DNA from 2 places in the Streptomyces sp. NPDC029014 genome. Region 2 is predicted to be linked to the other one. Evidence: predicted binding sites of a transcription regulator. Region 2 holds the regulator's gene; the other holds the start of a gene.
What was found. The regulator HrcA, encoded in region 2, represses chaperone genes, less so after heat shock. The targets are predictions, from matches to a motif close to TTNGCACTCNGNNNNNCNGAGTGCNAA.

Region 1 (7,466 bases), on a different contig from region 2:
GGAGACGGACCGGATGTTCCAGGAGATGGTGGCCCTCTGCGACGGGATGCCGCGGTTCACCAACCTGGACGTGGTCCGCGACGAGCACCTCAACGCGCTGCTCGCGAACCGGGTGTTCGACGACATCACCGCGAAGGGCAAGTTGGACGTCATCGAGGAGGTCTACGCGTCGGACTACATGGACCACGACGTGGCCAACCCCGTCGACAAGACGGGCCGCGAGGGCATCCGCGAGGACGTGGAGATGTGGCGCGGCGCCTTCGACTTCTCCTTCACCTGCGACGCGCAGATGGCGCAGGACGACTACGTCACCACGCTGTGGACCTGGACCGGCAAGCACAAGGGCACGTTCATGGGGATCGCCCCCACCGGCAAGACCTGCACGATGACCGGCACGACGGTCTTCCGCTGCGAGAACGGGATGATCAAGGAAGGCTGGTGGCACTACGACACCAACGGCCTGATGCGGCAGCTCGGGGCGATGTCCTGAGCGGACCCGCCCGACCGGCTCCGACCCACGGCTCCCGGCCCACGGGAAGACCCCGGCCACCACCGTTGAGCGGCGGCGACCGGGGTCGCAGTCCGAAGGGAGCCGGTCAGCGGTCAGCGGACCGGCTCATCGGGGGTCAGTGGCTGTGGCCGTGACCGTGGCCGTGCCCGTGGCCGTTGGCCTCTTCCTCTTCCTTCTTCTCGACGACCAGGGTCTCGGTCGTGAGCAGCAGGGAGGCGATGGAGGCGGCGTTCTCCAGGGCGGAGCGGGTGACCTTGACCGGGTCGATGACGCCGGCCTTGACCAGGTCGCCGTACTCGCCGGTGGCGGCGTTGAAGCCGTTGCCCTTCTCCAGCTCGCCCACCTTGGAGGTGATGACGTAGCCCTCGAGGCCGGCGTTCTCGGCGATCCAGCGCAGCGGCTCGACGGCGGCGCGGCGGACGACCGCGACACCCGTGCCCTCGTCGCCGGTCAGGCCGAGGTTGTCCTCCAGGACCTTGACGGCGTGGACCAGCGCGGAGCCACCACCGGAGACGATGCCCTCCTCGACCGCGGCGCGGGTCGCGGAGATGGCGTCCTCCAGACGGTGCTTCTTCTCCTTCAGCTCCACCTCGGTGGCGGCGCCGACCTTGATGACGCAGACGCCGCCGGCGAGCTTCGCCAGGCGCTCCTGCAGCTTCTCGCGGTCCCAGTCGGAGTCGGTCGCCTCGATCTCGCCCTTGATCTGGTTGACGCGGCCGAGCACGTCCTCGGCGGTGCCGGCACCGTCGACGATCGTGGTGTCGTCCTTGGTGATGGTCACGCGGCGCGCGCTGCCCAGGACGTCCAGGCCGGCCTGGTCGAGCTTGAGGCCGACCTCCTCGGCGATGACGGTGGCACCGGTGAGGGTGGCCATGTCCTGCAGCATCGCCTTGCGGCGGTCACCGAAGCCGGGCGCCTTGACGGCGACCGCGTTGAAGGTGCCGCGGATCTTGTTGACGACGAGGGTGGAGAGGGCCTCGCCCTCGACGTCCTCGGCGATGATCAGCAGCGGCTTGGAGCCACCCGACTGGATGACCTTCTCCAGCAGCGGCAGCAGGTCCTGGATCGCGGAGATCTTGCCCTGGTGGATCAGGATGAAGGGGTCCTCGAGGACGGCCTCCATGCGCTCCTGGTCCGTGACGAAGTACGGCGACAGGTAGCCCTTGTCGAAGGCCATGCCCTCGGTGAACTCCAGCTCCAGGCCGAAGGCGTTGGACTCCTCGACGGTGATGACACCGTCCTTGCCGACCTTGTCCATCGCCTCGGCGATGAGCTCGCCGACCTGCTGGTCCTGCGCGGAGAGCGCGGCCACGGCGGCGATGTCGGACTTGTCCTCGATCGGACGGGCGGTGTCGAGGAGCTCGGCGGACACGGCCTTGACCGCGGCGTCGATGCCCTTCTTCAGGGCGGCCGGGGAGGCGCCCGCGGCGACGTTGCGCAGACCCTCGCGGACCAGCGCCTGGGCCAGCACGGTGGCGGTGGTGGTGCCGTCACCCGCGATGTCGTTGGTCTTGGTCGCCACCTCCTTCACCAGCTGCGCGCCGAGGTTCTCGTACGGGTCGTCCAGCTCGACCTCGCGGGCGATGGTGACACCGTCGTTGGTGATGGTGGGGGCGCCGAACTTCTTGTCGATGACGACGTTGCGGCCCTTGGGGCCGATCGTCACCTTGACCGTGTCGGCAAGCTTGTTGACGCCGCGCTCGAGGGCGCGACGGGCGTCCTCGTCGAACTTCAGGATCTTCGCCATGGGAGCGGTTCAGCCCTCTCGGAAAACTTGGGGTTCAACGACCCGCGCCCCTCGCCGCCCGGCAATCAGCGGGGTGACCAGGGGCGCAGATCAAAGCAGTGCTGGGAGAAGTGAATTACTTCTCGATGATCGCGAGCACGTCGCGAGCCGAGAGGACGAGGTACTCCTCGCCGCTGTACTTCACCTCGGTGCCGCCGTACTTGCTGTACAGCACGATGTCGCCGACGTTGACGTCCAGCGGGAGACGCTGGCCGTCCTCGAAGCGGCCCGGGCCCACGGCGAGGACGACGCCCTCCTGGGGCTTCTCCTTCGCGGTGTCCGGGATGACCAGGCCGGAGGCCGTGGTCTGCTCGGCGTCGAGCGGCTGGACCACGATGCGGTCTTCAAGCGGCTTGATGGCAACCTTGGAGCTGGTGGTCGTCACGATCCGACCTCCCCCTTCGGAGATCTCACGGGGTTAACTGTCTGAGGTGGCGACCAGGTGGATCCGTCGTCGCGGGTGCCGGACCTGCCCGTCGCTGTGTTGGCACTCACCTGGGGCGAGTGCCAGGTGCGAGACTATTCCGGCGATTAGCACTCGGTCAAGCGGAGTGCCAATACGCTCCCTCGGGTTCGCACATCCGGCCACCTCGGACGCCCGGTCGGCCGGATCCCGACGGCTCCCCACCAGCACTTCCCCGCTCCGCCCCGCCGCCCGGGTGAACCGGAAGGAACCCCGGGAAGATCGTCGTCGTCTTAGACGATATGAAGATAAAGCGCCCCATTGACGGCCAGATCGGACCGACGTGCGGGGGCTGAGGCCGCCGACGGCGGCCGGAGCCCGCCGCCGCACCGAGGCGCTGCTGCTCGTCTTCGTCGTCGGCACCACCGTCCTCGGGCACGCGAGCGCCGGCCTGGGGCTGAACGGCGAGCTGCCGGTCGACCTCTCCGGCTTCGCGATCAGCATGGGCCTGCTGGCCCTGGTGGCACACCTGGGCGTACGCCGGTTCGCCGCGTACGCCGATCCGCTGATCCTGCCGCTGGCGATGCTGCTGACCGGGCTCGGGCTGGTGCTGCTGCACCGGCTCGACCAGTCGTACGTCGAGCGGTACGGCGCCGAGGCCAACGCCCCCGGCCAGCTGGTGTGGACGGTGATCGGCGTGGCGGCCTGCCTGCTGGTGGTGGCGCTGCTGCGGGACCACCGGCTGCTCCAGCGGTTCATCTACCTCACGATGGCCGCGGCGCTGGTGCTGCTGATCGCGCCGGCTTTCTCGCCCGCGGACACGTACGGGGCGAAGCGCTGGATCGTCATCGGCGGCTTCTCCGCGCAGCCGGGCGAGTTCGTGAAGATCATGATCGCGGTCTTCTTCGCCGGCTACCTGGTGGTCCACCGCGACTCGCTCGCCCTGACCGGCCGGCGGTTCCTCGGGCTGAGGCTGCCGCCGATGCGCCAGCTCGCCCCCATCGCCACCGTGTGGGTCCTGTCGATGCTGGTGCTGGTCTTCGAGCGGGACCTGGGCACCTCGCTGATCTTCTTCGGCGTCTTCGTGGTGATGCTGTACGTCGCCACCGAGCGCACGAGCTGGATCGTGTGCGGGCTGGTCATGGCCGCGGCCGGCGCGTTCGTCGTCGGCTCGACCGAGCCGCACGTGAAGGCGCGCGTGGCCGCCTGGCTGAACCCGCTGTCGTACTACTGGCAGGAGCGGCCGCCGGGGGTCACCTCGGACCAGTCGGCGCAGGCCCTGTTCAGCTTCGGCACCGGCGGCGTCTCGGGCACGGGGCTCGGCCTCGGACATCCGGAGCTGATCAAGTTCGCCGGGCGCAGCGACTTCATCCTGACGACGGTGGGCGAGGAGCTGGGCCTGGCCGGAGTGATGGCGGTGCTGCTCCTGTACGCGCTCCTCGTGCAGCGGGGGCTGCGGATGGCGCTGGGCGCCCGCGACCCGTTCGGGAAGCTGCTGGCGGTCGGCCTGTCGGCAGCGCTGGCGCTCCAGGTGTTCGTGGTGGCGGGGGGCGTGACCGGGCTGATCCCGCTGACCGGCAAGGCGCTGCCGTTCCTGGCGAAGGGCGGCTCGTCCCTCCTGGCCAACTGGATCATGATCGCGCTGCTGCTGCGGATCAGCGACAGCGCGGAGCGCCAGCGCCTGGCGGACCGCCGCGGCCCGGTGGAGACCGTGATCACCCCGGTGGTGGCGGCCGGGCGGGACTGAGGGGCCGCGGGGCGCCGCTACGGGGGCCGCAGACGCGGGGGCGCCACCGCGGGGGCCGCAGACGCGGGGGGTCTCAGCCGCCGGCCGCGGACTCCATCACCCGTTTGGCCGCCTCGGCCTCGGCCGCGGGGGGCGACAGCTCGGACAGGGTGTCGAGGTCGTGGTCCTTCGCCAACTCCTGCTCCCAGGCGTCGGCCAGCTCCTGCTGCCGGGCGGGCGGCAGCTCTCGGACCTTCTCCCGGTGTTCGGGGCTCAGGGCGTTCAGGAAACGCTCGACGGTGTCGATCGGCATCGCTTCGCCTCCCGGTTCGGCGGGGGTGTGCGTCCATTCCTCCCGCGGCGAACCGGCCCCGTACCCCGCGTCCCCCGTCCTTCACCCGAACGGGTCGTGTCCCGGGGGCCCGTGCGGTCACAGGGTGCGGTCACAGCACTAGAGGTAGTCCTCCAGGCGGCCTATGCGGAAGCCCTGTTGCTGGATGCTCTGGAGCATGCGGGTGGTCATCTGGACCTCCGTCGCGCCCTTGAGCTCGGAGGGGCCGCGGAAGTGGGCCAGGATGATGTCGCCGGGCTTGAGGCCGGAGCCCTCGGCGTACTGGAAGTTGTTGATCTGCATCGACGCCCGCCACAGGACCACCTGCGAGATGCCGCATTCGGCGGCCGCCTTGAGCGTGTCGTCGTTGTAGTTGCCGAACGGCGGGCGGAAGCGGGTGGGCTTGGCCCCGAAGCGCTTCTCCAGGCGTTCCTGCTGACCGCATATCTCCTTCTTCTGCGCCGCGAAGGGCAGGGTCCGGAGGTTCGGGTGGGTCAGGGTGTGGTTGTTGATGGTGCTGCCGGAGCCGTTGTCCCGGAGCTTCTCGAAGTGCCCGTAGTCCGAGGACGCGACGTTGTCGGTCAGGTACATGCTGATCGGCAGCTTCAGGTCGGCCGCCATCTTCAGGAACTCGGGGTCCTTCTCGGCGCCGTCGTCGAAGGTCAGGAAGACGACCTTCTCCGTGGCCGGCACGGGTATTCGGTCCACGACCTGGGCCTTGCCGGGAGCGGCCGGCGGCAGGGACGGCTTCTGCGCCGGCTTCGGCGCGTACTGCACCGGGGCGGTCAGCCCCCACTTCCGGTAGGCGTCGCCGTCCCCGGCGGCCGAGGGCGACGCGGTGCCCCGGGCGGCCGCCCCGGACGAGGCCGAGGGGCTCGGCTGCTCGTGGGTGGTCTTGCGGCCGAGCCGCTCGATGGGGTCGACGCTGTTCCCGCACCCCGTCAGGGACAGCGCGAGCGCGCCGGCCGCCAGCGTCCCGGCCACCAGCCGGCGCGCGTAGCTCACAAGTAGTCCTCCAGGCGGGCCACGGCGTACCCCTTGTCCGTGACGGTCTTCATGACGTTGCGGACCAGGTCGGGCATGCTGCCATCCCAGTCCTCGCGACCCCGGAAATGCGTGAGGATGATGTCTCCGGGATGCAGGTCGCGGTCCGGTTCACGGTAGTCCATCCGCTTCGGGAACGCCTCCGCGTTCCACAGCGGAACCGCTTTGACGCCACAGGACTTGGCTGCGCGCAGGGTGTCCTCGTTGTAGTTCCCGTACGGCGGGCGGAAGGCCGTCGGCCGCTTGCCGAACATCCTCTGCATCGTGTCCTGCTGACCGCAGATCTCCTCGCGCTGCTTCTCGTACGACAGCGCGGGCAGGTAGCGGTGGTTGACGGAGTGGTTGTTCAGGGTGACGCCGGCCGCCTGCATCTCCTTGAAGTAGGAGTAGTCGTCGCGGACGAGGTAGTCGCTGAGGAAGGCCGTGTACGGAATCCTCAGCTCCTGCATCATCTTCAGGAACTCGGGGTCCTTCTCGGCGCCGTCGTCGAACGTCAGGAAGACGACCTTGTCCTTCGTCGGGACCGTGGTGAAGACGGGCGGGAGGTTCTCGTGGCCGTCCACCTCGAAGCCTTCCCGGGTGGTGATCGCGGGCTTCTGCTTCGGTGCCGGCGGTGCCTCAAGCGGCGGCTTGGCCAGCTTCCACTTCTTCGCCGCGACGAGCCGGGCCTGCCGGGCGGCGGGCCCCCGCTGTTCACCGCGGGCGCCCAGCGCCGCGCCGGCCTTGCCGCTCTCGGTCGGGGCCGGGGTGCCACCGGAGTCCCCGGAACTGCAGGCCGTTCCCAGGGCGGCGACGAGCAGGGCGGAGAGGACGACCCCGGCCCGGCCGCGCGAGCCGGCGGTGCGCCGGCGACCGTGAAGCGTCTTTTGTTCCTTTTGTCGTACTAGCTGCATAGCAGCGGATCCTGACACCGCCACGGCGCTCCGCCCCGCCGACACCGCGAACGGAAAGACGACCTTCCATCGAGTGGCCCACGCTGACCGACAATGAGGCGGTGACCCCCGAAGACTTCGCCGCCCTCCTGACCCCTGAGGGCCGCGCCCTCCTGGACTCGCTCCGCGACTACGACCCGGGCCAGGAGCTCGCCGTCGCCACCCGGCTGCGCCGCGAGCACCCCGCGCCGCTGGTCTCCGCCGCGCTCGGGCAGGCCCGGCTGCGGCAGCGCGCGGCGGCCAAGTTCGGGGAGGACGCGTTCCGGATGTACTTCACCCCCGGCGGCGCCGAGATGGCCACGCGCGCCCCGGTCGCCGCGTACCGGGCCGAGCGGTTCGCGGCGCTCGGCGTGCGCAGCGTCGCCGACCTGTGCTGCGGGATCGGCGGGGACGCCCTGGCGCTGGCCCGGCTCGGCATCCGGGTGCTGGCGGTGGACCGCGACCCGTTGACCGCCGCCGTGGCCCGGGCCAACGCGGAGGCGCTGGGGCTGGCGGACCTGGTCGAGGTCGTCGAGGCGGACGTGACCGGAGTCGACACCTCCGGGTACGACGCCGTGTTCCTCGACCCGGCCCGGCGCGGGGGGCGGGGCCGGGTGTTCGATCCGGAGGGCTACTCGCCGCCGCTGTCCTGGGCCGTGCAGGCGGCCCGTTCGGCGCGGTGTGCGGCCATCAAGATCGCCCCCGGGATCCCGCACGAGGCGGTGCCGGAGCAGGCCGAGGCCGAGTGGATCTC
Region 2 (7,466 bases):
TCGTCGAGGAAGGTGGACTCGATGACCAGCATGTCGCAGCCCTCCGCCAGGGCCTCCACGCCGGGGCAGAGCCGGGTGTCCATGACGAAGGCGAAGCTCTGGCCGGGCCGCAGCTCGCTGACGTCGTCGAGCGTGACCCCGTCCAGCCGGCCCTCGCGCTGGATCCGGCCCACGTCGGGGCCCTTGATCCCGTGCCGGGCGAGGAGTTCGGGCAGCATGCGGCGCCCGTCGGGCTCGGTGAGCCGATACCCGAAGGACTCCACCGGGTGGGACAGGAGACGGGCTTCGAGGACGTACGAGGGCCCCTCGGCCAGCGTTCCGTCCTGCGCCACGGGCTCCTCGCGCAGCTGGACGGTCTCCCGGTAGGCGGTGGCGTACCGGAGCCGGTCGAAGAACTTCTGCCCGGAGGCCGGGTAGTGCGCGGTGACCGGGTGCGGGACCTGGTCGAGGTTGATGCGCTGGATCACCCCGGCGAGGCCGAGGCTGTGGTCGCCGTGGAAGTGGGTGACGCAGATCCGGTTGATGTCGTGCGCGGCCACCCCCGCGCGGAGCATCTGCCGCTGGGTCCCCTCGCCCGGGTCGAAGAGGATCCCCTCGCCGTCCCACCGCAGGAGGTAGCCGTTGTGGTTGCGGTGGCGGGTGGGCACCTGACTGGCGGTGCCCAGCACCACGAACTCTCGTACGGACACGGCCTTATCCCGGCGGCCACTGCAGGCCGCGCCCGCCCAGGACGTGCGCGTGCGCGTGGAAGACCGTCTGGCCCGCGCCGGAGCCCGTGTTGAACACGATCCGGTAGCCGTGGCCGTCGATCTTCTCCTGGGCGGCGATGGCCCCGGCCTCGCGCAGCACGTCGGCGGCGAGCTCCGGCGCCCCGGCGGCCAGCGACGCCGCGTCGGGGTAGTGCGCCTTGGGGATGACGAGCACGTGCGTGGGCGCCTGCGGGTTGATGTCCCGGAAGGCGACGACCGTGTCGGTCTCCAGGACCACGGTCGCCGGAACCTGCCCCGCGACGATCTTGCAGAACAGGCAGTCCGCCTGCGGTTCGCCGGCCATCGATGCGCCTTCCGTGAGGTGGGGTGGTGAACCGGGCGGGCGGCCCGGATCGGTGTGGATCATTCTGGAGATCGTATCCGGCGCCGACCCGCCCCCACGGGGGATTTCAGGACCAGCGGCCGGTGCGAGCCAGCAGGACCGCCGCCGCCGCGGTGCCCGCCGTGGACGTGCGCAGCACCGAGGGGCCCAGGCGGAAGGGGTGGGCGCCCGCCTCGGCGAAGAGGGCCAGCTCCTCGGGCGAGACGCCGCCCTCGGGGCCGACCACCAGGACGACGGAGCCCGCGGCCGGGAGCTCGGCCGTGGCCAGGGCGCCCGACGGGTGGTCGCGGTCCTCGTGGAGCACCACCGCCAGGTCGGCGTCGGCCAGCAGGGCCGCGACCTGCTTGGTGGTCATGGCCTCGGCCACCTCGGGGAAGCGGACCCGGCGGGACTGCTTGCCCGCCTCGCGGGCGGTGTTGCGCCACTTGGCCAGCGACTTGGCGCCACGGTCGCCGCGCCACTGGGTGATACAGCGCGAGGCCTGCCAGGGGACGATCGCGTCCACCCCGGTCTCGGTCATCGTCTCGACGGCCACCTCGCCGCGGTCGCCCTTGGGCAGGGCCTGGACCACGGTGATCCGGACCTCCGGCTCGGGCTCACGGCCCGTGGCGGACACCACCACGGCCAGCCGGTCCTTGCCTTCCGCCGCCTCGACCACGGCCTCGGCCCAGCCGCCGCGGCCGTCGGTGAGGACCACCTCCTCGCCCGGGTTCAGCCGCTTCACGGACACCGCGTGCCGGCCCTCCGGGCCGTCCAGGACGAACTCCGGCCCCGCGGGGACCTCCTCGACCACGAACACGGGGGCGGTCATGACGTACTCCTCTGCTGCATCTCGTTCAACGTGCTCTGTGCCTCGGCCAGTTCCGCCGCCAGCACCTCCACCAGCTCCCCGGCCGGCATCGCCCGGGCCAGCCGGTGGCCCTGCCCGGCCCACAGGGCCATGCCCTGCGGGTCGCCGGCCGCGGCGGCCGCCTTGCGCAGCCCCGCGGTCATGTGGTGGACCTGCGGGTAGGCGGCGGGGGCGTAGGGGCCGTGCTCCCGCATGAAACGGTTGACCAGGCCGCGGGCCGGGCGCCCGGAGAACGCCCTGGTGAGCTCGGTGTGCGGGAACAGTGGGTCCGTCAGCGCCTTCTTGTGCAGCGGGTGCGCCCCGGACTCCGGGCAGGCGAGGAAGGCCGTGCCGAGCTGGGCCGCCTCCGCGCCGGCCGCCAGCAGCGCCGCGATCTGCGAGCCGCGCATCAGGCCGCCCGCCGCGATGATCGGGAGGGCCACCGCCTCGCGCACCTGCGCCACCAGCGCGAGCAGGCCGACCCCGGCCGTGGCGTCGGCCTGCGGGTCGTCGCGGTGGGTGCCCTGGTGGCCGCCCGCCTCCACGCCCTGGACGCAGACGGCGTCGGCGCCCGCCGCCTGGGCGGCGCGGGCCTCGTCGATCGAGGTGACGGTGACGATGCTGTACGTGCCCGCCGTGCGCAGGGAGGCGATGACGGCGGCCGTGGGGCAGCCGTAGGTGAACGACACCACCGGGACCGGGTCCTCCAGGAGGATCGCCAGCTTGGCGTCGTAGCCGTCGTCGCTGGTGCCGAGGGTGTCCTCTTCGGCGATCGAGACGTCGTACCAGGTGGCCTCGCCGGCGAGTTGGCCGCGGTAGGCCTCGACGGCGGCCTGGTCGACGGGGCCGGTCTGCGGCATGAAGAGGTTCACGCCGAACGGGCGGCGGGTGAGCGCGCGCAGCCGTTTGACCTCCTGGTACATGCCGTCGGCGGTCTTGTAGCCGCCGGCGAGGAAGCCCAGGGCGCCCGCCTCGCACACGGCGGCGGCGAGCGGCGGACAGGAGGCCCCGCCCGCCATGGGAGCCTGCACGATCGGGTACCGGTGGAGACCGCTCAGTGCCAAGGACATGTCCAGCATCGTGCCACGTCCCGCCCACGGCGCCGAATCTCCGCGATCGCCCCCGCCATCACCCCGCCCGACCGGTGTCCCGGCAGGAGCGCCGAGCCCGGCCCGGGGTATCCCCGGACCGGGCTCGTACGTCGTGCACGCGGTCTCCCGCGGGCGGCTCAGCGGCCGTTGAACGCGTCCTTCAGACGGCTGAAGAGGCCCTGCTGGCCCGGCGCGAACTGGCCCATCGGCCGCTCCTCGCCGCGCAGCTTGGCGAGCTGGCGCAGCAGCTCCTCCTGCTGGGCGTCCAGCTTGCCCGGGGTCTGCACCTCGACGTGGACGATCAGGTCGCCGCGGCCGCCGCCGCGCAGGTGGGTCACGCCCCGGCCGTGCAGCGGGATCGACTGGCCGGACTGGGTGCCGGGCCGGATGTCGACCTCCTCCATGCCGTCGAGCGTCTCCAGCGGGCACTTGGTGCCGAGGGCCGCCGCCGTCATGGGGATGGTCACCGTGCAGTGCAGGTCGTCGCCGCGCCGCTGGAAGATCGGGTGCGGCAGCTCGTGGATCTCGACGTACAGGTCGCCGGCGGGGCCGCCGCCGGGGCCGACCTCGCCCTCGCCCGCGAGCTGGATCCGGGTGCCGTTCTCGACGCCGGCCGGGATCTTGACCGTGAGGCTGCGGCGGGAGCGGACCCGGCCGTCGCCCGCGCACTCGGGGCACGGGGTCGGGACGACGGTGCCGAAGCCCTGGCACTGGGGGCAGGGGCGCGAGGTCATGACCTGGCCCAGGAAGGACCGGGTGACCTGCGAGACCTCACCGCGGCCGCGGCACATGTCACACGTCTGCGCCGAGGTGCCGGGCGCCGCGCCCTCACCGGAGCAGGTGGTGCAGACGACGGCGGTGTCGACCTGGATGTCCTTGGTCGTACCGAACGCGGCCTCGTCCAGCTCCAGGTCGAGGCGGATCATGGCGTCCTGGCCGCGACGGGTCCGCGAGCGCGGTCCGCGCTGCGCCGCCTGGCCGAAGAAGGCGTCCATGATGTCCGAGAAGTTGCCGAAGCCGCCCGCGCCGAAGCCGCCCGCGCCACCGGCGCCGCCCGAGGAGGACAGCGGGTCCCCGCCGAGGTCGTAGACCTGCTTCTTCTGCGGGTCCGAGAGGACCTCGTACGCGGCGTTGATCTCCTTGAAGCGCTCCTGCGTCTTCGGGTCCGGATTCACGTCCGGGTGGAGTTCGCGCGCCAGGCGGCGGAAGGCCTTCTTGATCTCGTCCTGCGATGCGTCGCGGCGTACGCCGAGTACGGCGTAGTAGTCCGTGGCCACTTACGACTCCGCCAGGATCTGTCCGACGTAACGTGCCACTGCGCGTACCGCTCCCATCGTTCCGGGGTAGTCCATGCGGGTCGGTCCGACCACGCCGAGTTTGGCGACACTCTCGCCGCCCGAACCGTAGCCGACCGACACGACGGACGTGGAGTTCAGTCCCTCGTAAGCGTTCTCATGTCCGATTCGTACAGCCATGCCTGATTCACTGGCCTCGCCGAGCAGCTTGAGGAGCACGACCTGCTCCTCCAGCGCCTCCAGCACCGGCCTGATCGTCAGGGGGAAATCATGTCCGGAGCGCGTCAGATTGGCGGTACCGCCGATCATCAGCCGCTCCTCCGCCTCCTCCGCCAGCGTCTCCAGCAACGTCTGGAGCACGGTCGCGACCGTGCCCCGGTCGTCCGGCTCGAAGGCCTCCGGGAGGTCCTGCACGAGCCGCGGCACATCGGTGAACCGGCGGCCGACGACCCTGCTGTTGAGCCGCGCCCGCAGATCGGCGAGCGAGCTCTCGGCGAACGGCGCCTGGCAGTCGACCAGCCGCTGTTCGACCCGGCCGGTGTCGGTGATCAGCACCAGCATCAGGCGGGCCGGCGCCAGCGCGAGCAGTTCGACGTGCCGGACCGTGGAGCGGGTCAGCGACGGGTACTGCACGATCGCGACCTGCCGGGTCAGCGTCGAGAGCAGCCGCACCGTCCGGCCGATGACGTCGTCGAGGTCGACGGCGCCGTCGAGGAAGTTCTGGATGGCCCGGCGCTCCGGCGTCGACAGCGGCTTGACGTCCGCCAGCTTGTCGACGAAGAGGCGGTAGCCCTTGTCCGTGGGGATCCGGCCGGCACTCGTGTGCGGCTGGGCGATGTAGCCCTCCTCCTCCAGGACGGCCATGTCGTTGCGCACGGTGGCCGGCGAGACGCCGAGCTTGTGGCGCTCGGTCAGCGCCTTGGAGCCGACCGGCTCCTCCGTCCCGACGTAGTCCTGGACGATGGCGCGGAGCACCTCGAGTCTGCGTTCGCTGAGCATCGCGCACACCTCCAGCTGTGATGCGGGTCGTCGTGGTCCACTGCTTCTGGCACTCGCCTCGTCGGAGTGCCAGCGATCCCCCGGCCAGTGTACGGCCGGGTAGTGCACGGCTAGCAAGGGTGGCCCGCCAGGTAGCGTCGCGGTATGGACGTACGGTGGGAAGACACGAATTGGGAACGTTTGACACGGCGGACCGGCCGCAAGCGTCTTCCGGTGTGGGATTGCACGGTGGGACTGGTGGTCGGGGACGATTCCGTCCTGATGATCGACCCCGGTTCGAGCGTTCGTGAGGGGGCCTCGCTGAGGGCCGAGGCCGAGCGGCTGACGGGCCGGCACGTGACCCATATCGCATTCACCCACGGACATTTCGATCACGTCCTGGGCAGCGCGGCCTTCTCCGGGGCCGAGGTCTACGGGGCGGTCGGGCTCGACGGCGAGCTCCGCTCGGGACGCGAAGAGCTCCGGGAGGACGCGGTGCGCCAGGGCCTGGACGCGGCCGAGGCCGCCGAGGCCGCGGACCTGCTGGTGCCCCCGCGGCACCTGGTGTCGGGCGAGTGGACGCTCGACCTGGGCGGCGTCCAGGTGCTGCTGGCCAACGTGGGGCCCGGCCACACCCCCTACGACCTCGCCGTCTTCGTGCCGGGCGAGCGCGAGACGGTGTTCTGCGGCGACCTCGTGGAGGAGTCCGGCGAGCCCCAGGCGGGCCGGGACGCGCTGCCCGAGCAGTGGCCGGCGGCCGTGGACCGACTGCTGGCGCTGGGCGGGGAGGACGCGCTGTACGTGCCGGGGCACGGCGCCGTGGTCGACGCGGCCTTCGTCCGCGCGCAACGCGACGCACTGGCCGCCCGGTTCGGTCTGACGGACCCGGGCGCGCACCCGCTCCCCCAGGGGCGGCCGGATGCGTGAGTACTCCCCCGACCTGACCCCGCCGTGGAAGCGCGCCCGGGCCGTGCCCGAGGTGCCCGCCGATCCCGACCTGGTGGTCGAGGTGGCCGGTACGGACTTCTGCGGCGCCGTGGTGGCCTGCGAGGCGGGCACGGTGACCCTGGAGGACCGCTTCGGCAAGCGGCGGGTCTTCCCGCTGGAGCCCCGCGGCTTCCTGCTGGAGGGGGCCGTGGTCACCCTCGTCCGGCCCGCCGCCCGGACCTCGGCGGGGCCGCGGCGCACGGCCTCGGGCTCGATCGCGGTCCCGGGGGCCCGGGCCCGGGTGGCGCGGGCGGGGCGGATCTACGTGGAGGGCCGGCACGACGCCGAGCTGGTCGAGCGGGTGTGGGGCGACGACCTGCGGATCGAGGGCGTCGTCGTGGAGTACCTGGAGGGCGTCGACCACCTGCCCGACGTCGTCGCGGAGTTCGCGCCCGGCCCGGACGCCCGCCTGGGCGTCCTGGTCGACCACCTGGTGCCCGGCTCGAAGGAGTCCCGGATCGCCGCGGCCGTCGCCTGTGACGACGTGCTGGTGCTGGGCCACCCGTACGTGGACGTCTGGCAGGCCGTGAAGCCGTCCGCGCTGGGCATCGCCGCCTGGCCCGAGGTCCCGCGCGGCCAGGACTGGAAGACGGGCGTCTGCCGGGCGCTGGGCTGGCCCGAGCACACCGGGGCCGCCTGGCAGCACGTCCTGTCCCGCGTGACGTCGTACAGGGACCTGGAGCCCGCCCTGCTGGGCGCGGTGGAGCACCTCATCGACCACGTCACGGCCTGACCCGGCCCGCGGCCCGACCCGCGCCGCCGAGGCTCGGGCCGGGCGGCCGGTGTCAGTCGACCAGGTCCCGGACCACCGCGTCGGCCAGCAGCCGGCCCCGCAGGGTGAGCACGGCGCGCCCGGCCGCGTACGGGCCCGGCTCCAGCAGGCCGTCCTCCACGGCGCGGCGGGAGGCCGCCAGGCCGGCCGGGGCAAGCAGGGACAGCGGGCAGCCGTCCACGAGCCGCAGCTCCAGCAGGATCCGCTCGACGCGCCGGTCCTCCTCGGACAGCAGCTCGCGGCCGGCGCCGGGGGACCGGCCCGCGGCCAGCGCGGCCGCGTAGGCGCCGGGGTGCTTCACGTTCCACCAGCGCACCCCGCCGACGTGGCTGTGCGCGCCGGGGCCCGCGCCCCACCAGTCCGCGCCCCGCCAGTACAGCTCGTTGTGCAGGCAGCGGCCCGCCTCGGAGGCGGCCCAGTTG

Region 1: groES (co-chaperone GroES) is a predicted target of HrcA. The motif match lies at 2,829-2,855, and genes of this name have one in related genera.

What each region holds. Positions count from the first base shown of each region.
Region 1 covers NZ_JBVHVT010000010.1:87,279-94,744, reverse strand. The annotation lists gene ACZ4VL_RS07995 (ester cyclase) at 1-490, shown strand, start outside; gene groL (chaperonin GroEL) at 627-2,258, opposite strand; gene groES (co-chaperone GroES) at 2,374-2,682, opposite strand; gene ACZ4VL_RS07980 (FtsW/RodA/SpoVE family cell cycle protein) at 3,044-4,447, shown strand; gene ACZ4VL_RS07975 (hypothetical protein) at 4,521-4,739, opposite strand; gene ACZ4VL_RS07970 (polysaccharide deacetylase family protein) at 4,878-5,762, opposite strand; gene ACZ4VL_RS07965 (polysaccharide deacetylase family protein) at 5,759-6,694, opposite strand; gene ACZ4VL_RS07960 (class I SAM-dependent methyltransferase) at 6,796-7,466, shown strand, end outside.
Region 2 covers NZ_JBVHVT010000041.1:39,619-47,084, reverse strand. The annotation lists gene ACZ4VL_RS22780 (ribonuclease Z) at 1-689, opposite strand, end outside; gene ACZ4VL_RS22775 (histidine triad nucleotide-binding protein) at 694-1,053, opposite strand; gene ACZ4VL_RS22770 (16S rRNA (uracil(1498)-N(3))-methyltransferase) at 1,160-1,903, opposite strand; gene ACZ4VL_RS22765 (nitronate monooxygenase) at 1,900-2,991, opposite strand; gene dnaJ (molecular chaperone DnaJ) at 3,150-4,289, opposite strand; gene hrcA (heat-inducible transcriptional repressor HrcA) at 4,290-5,306, opposite strand; gene ACZ4VL_RS22750 (MBL fold metallo-hydrolase) at 5,451-6,212, shown strand; gene ACZ4VL_RS22745 (DUF3097 domain-containing protein) at 6,205-7,005, shown strand; gene hemW (radical SAM family heme chaperone HemW) at 7,058-7,466, opposite strand, start outside.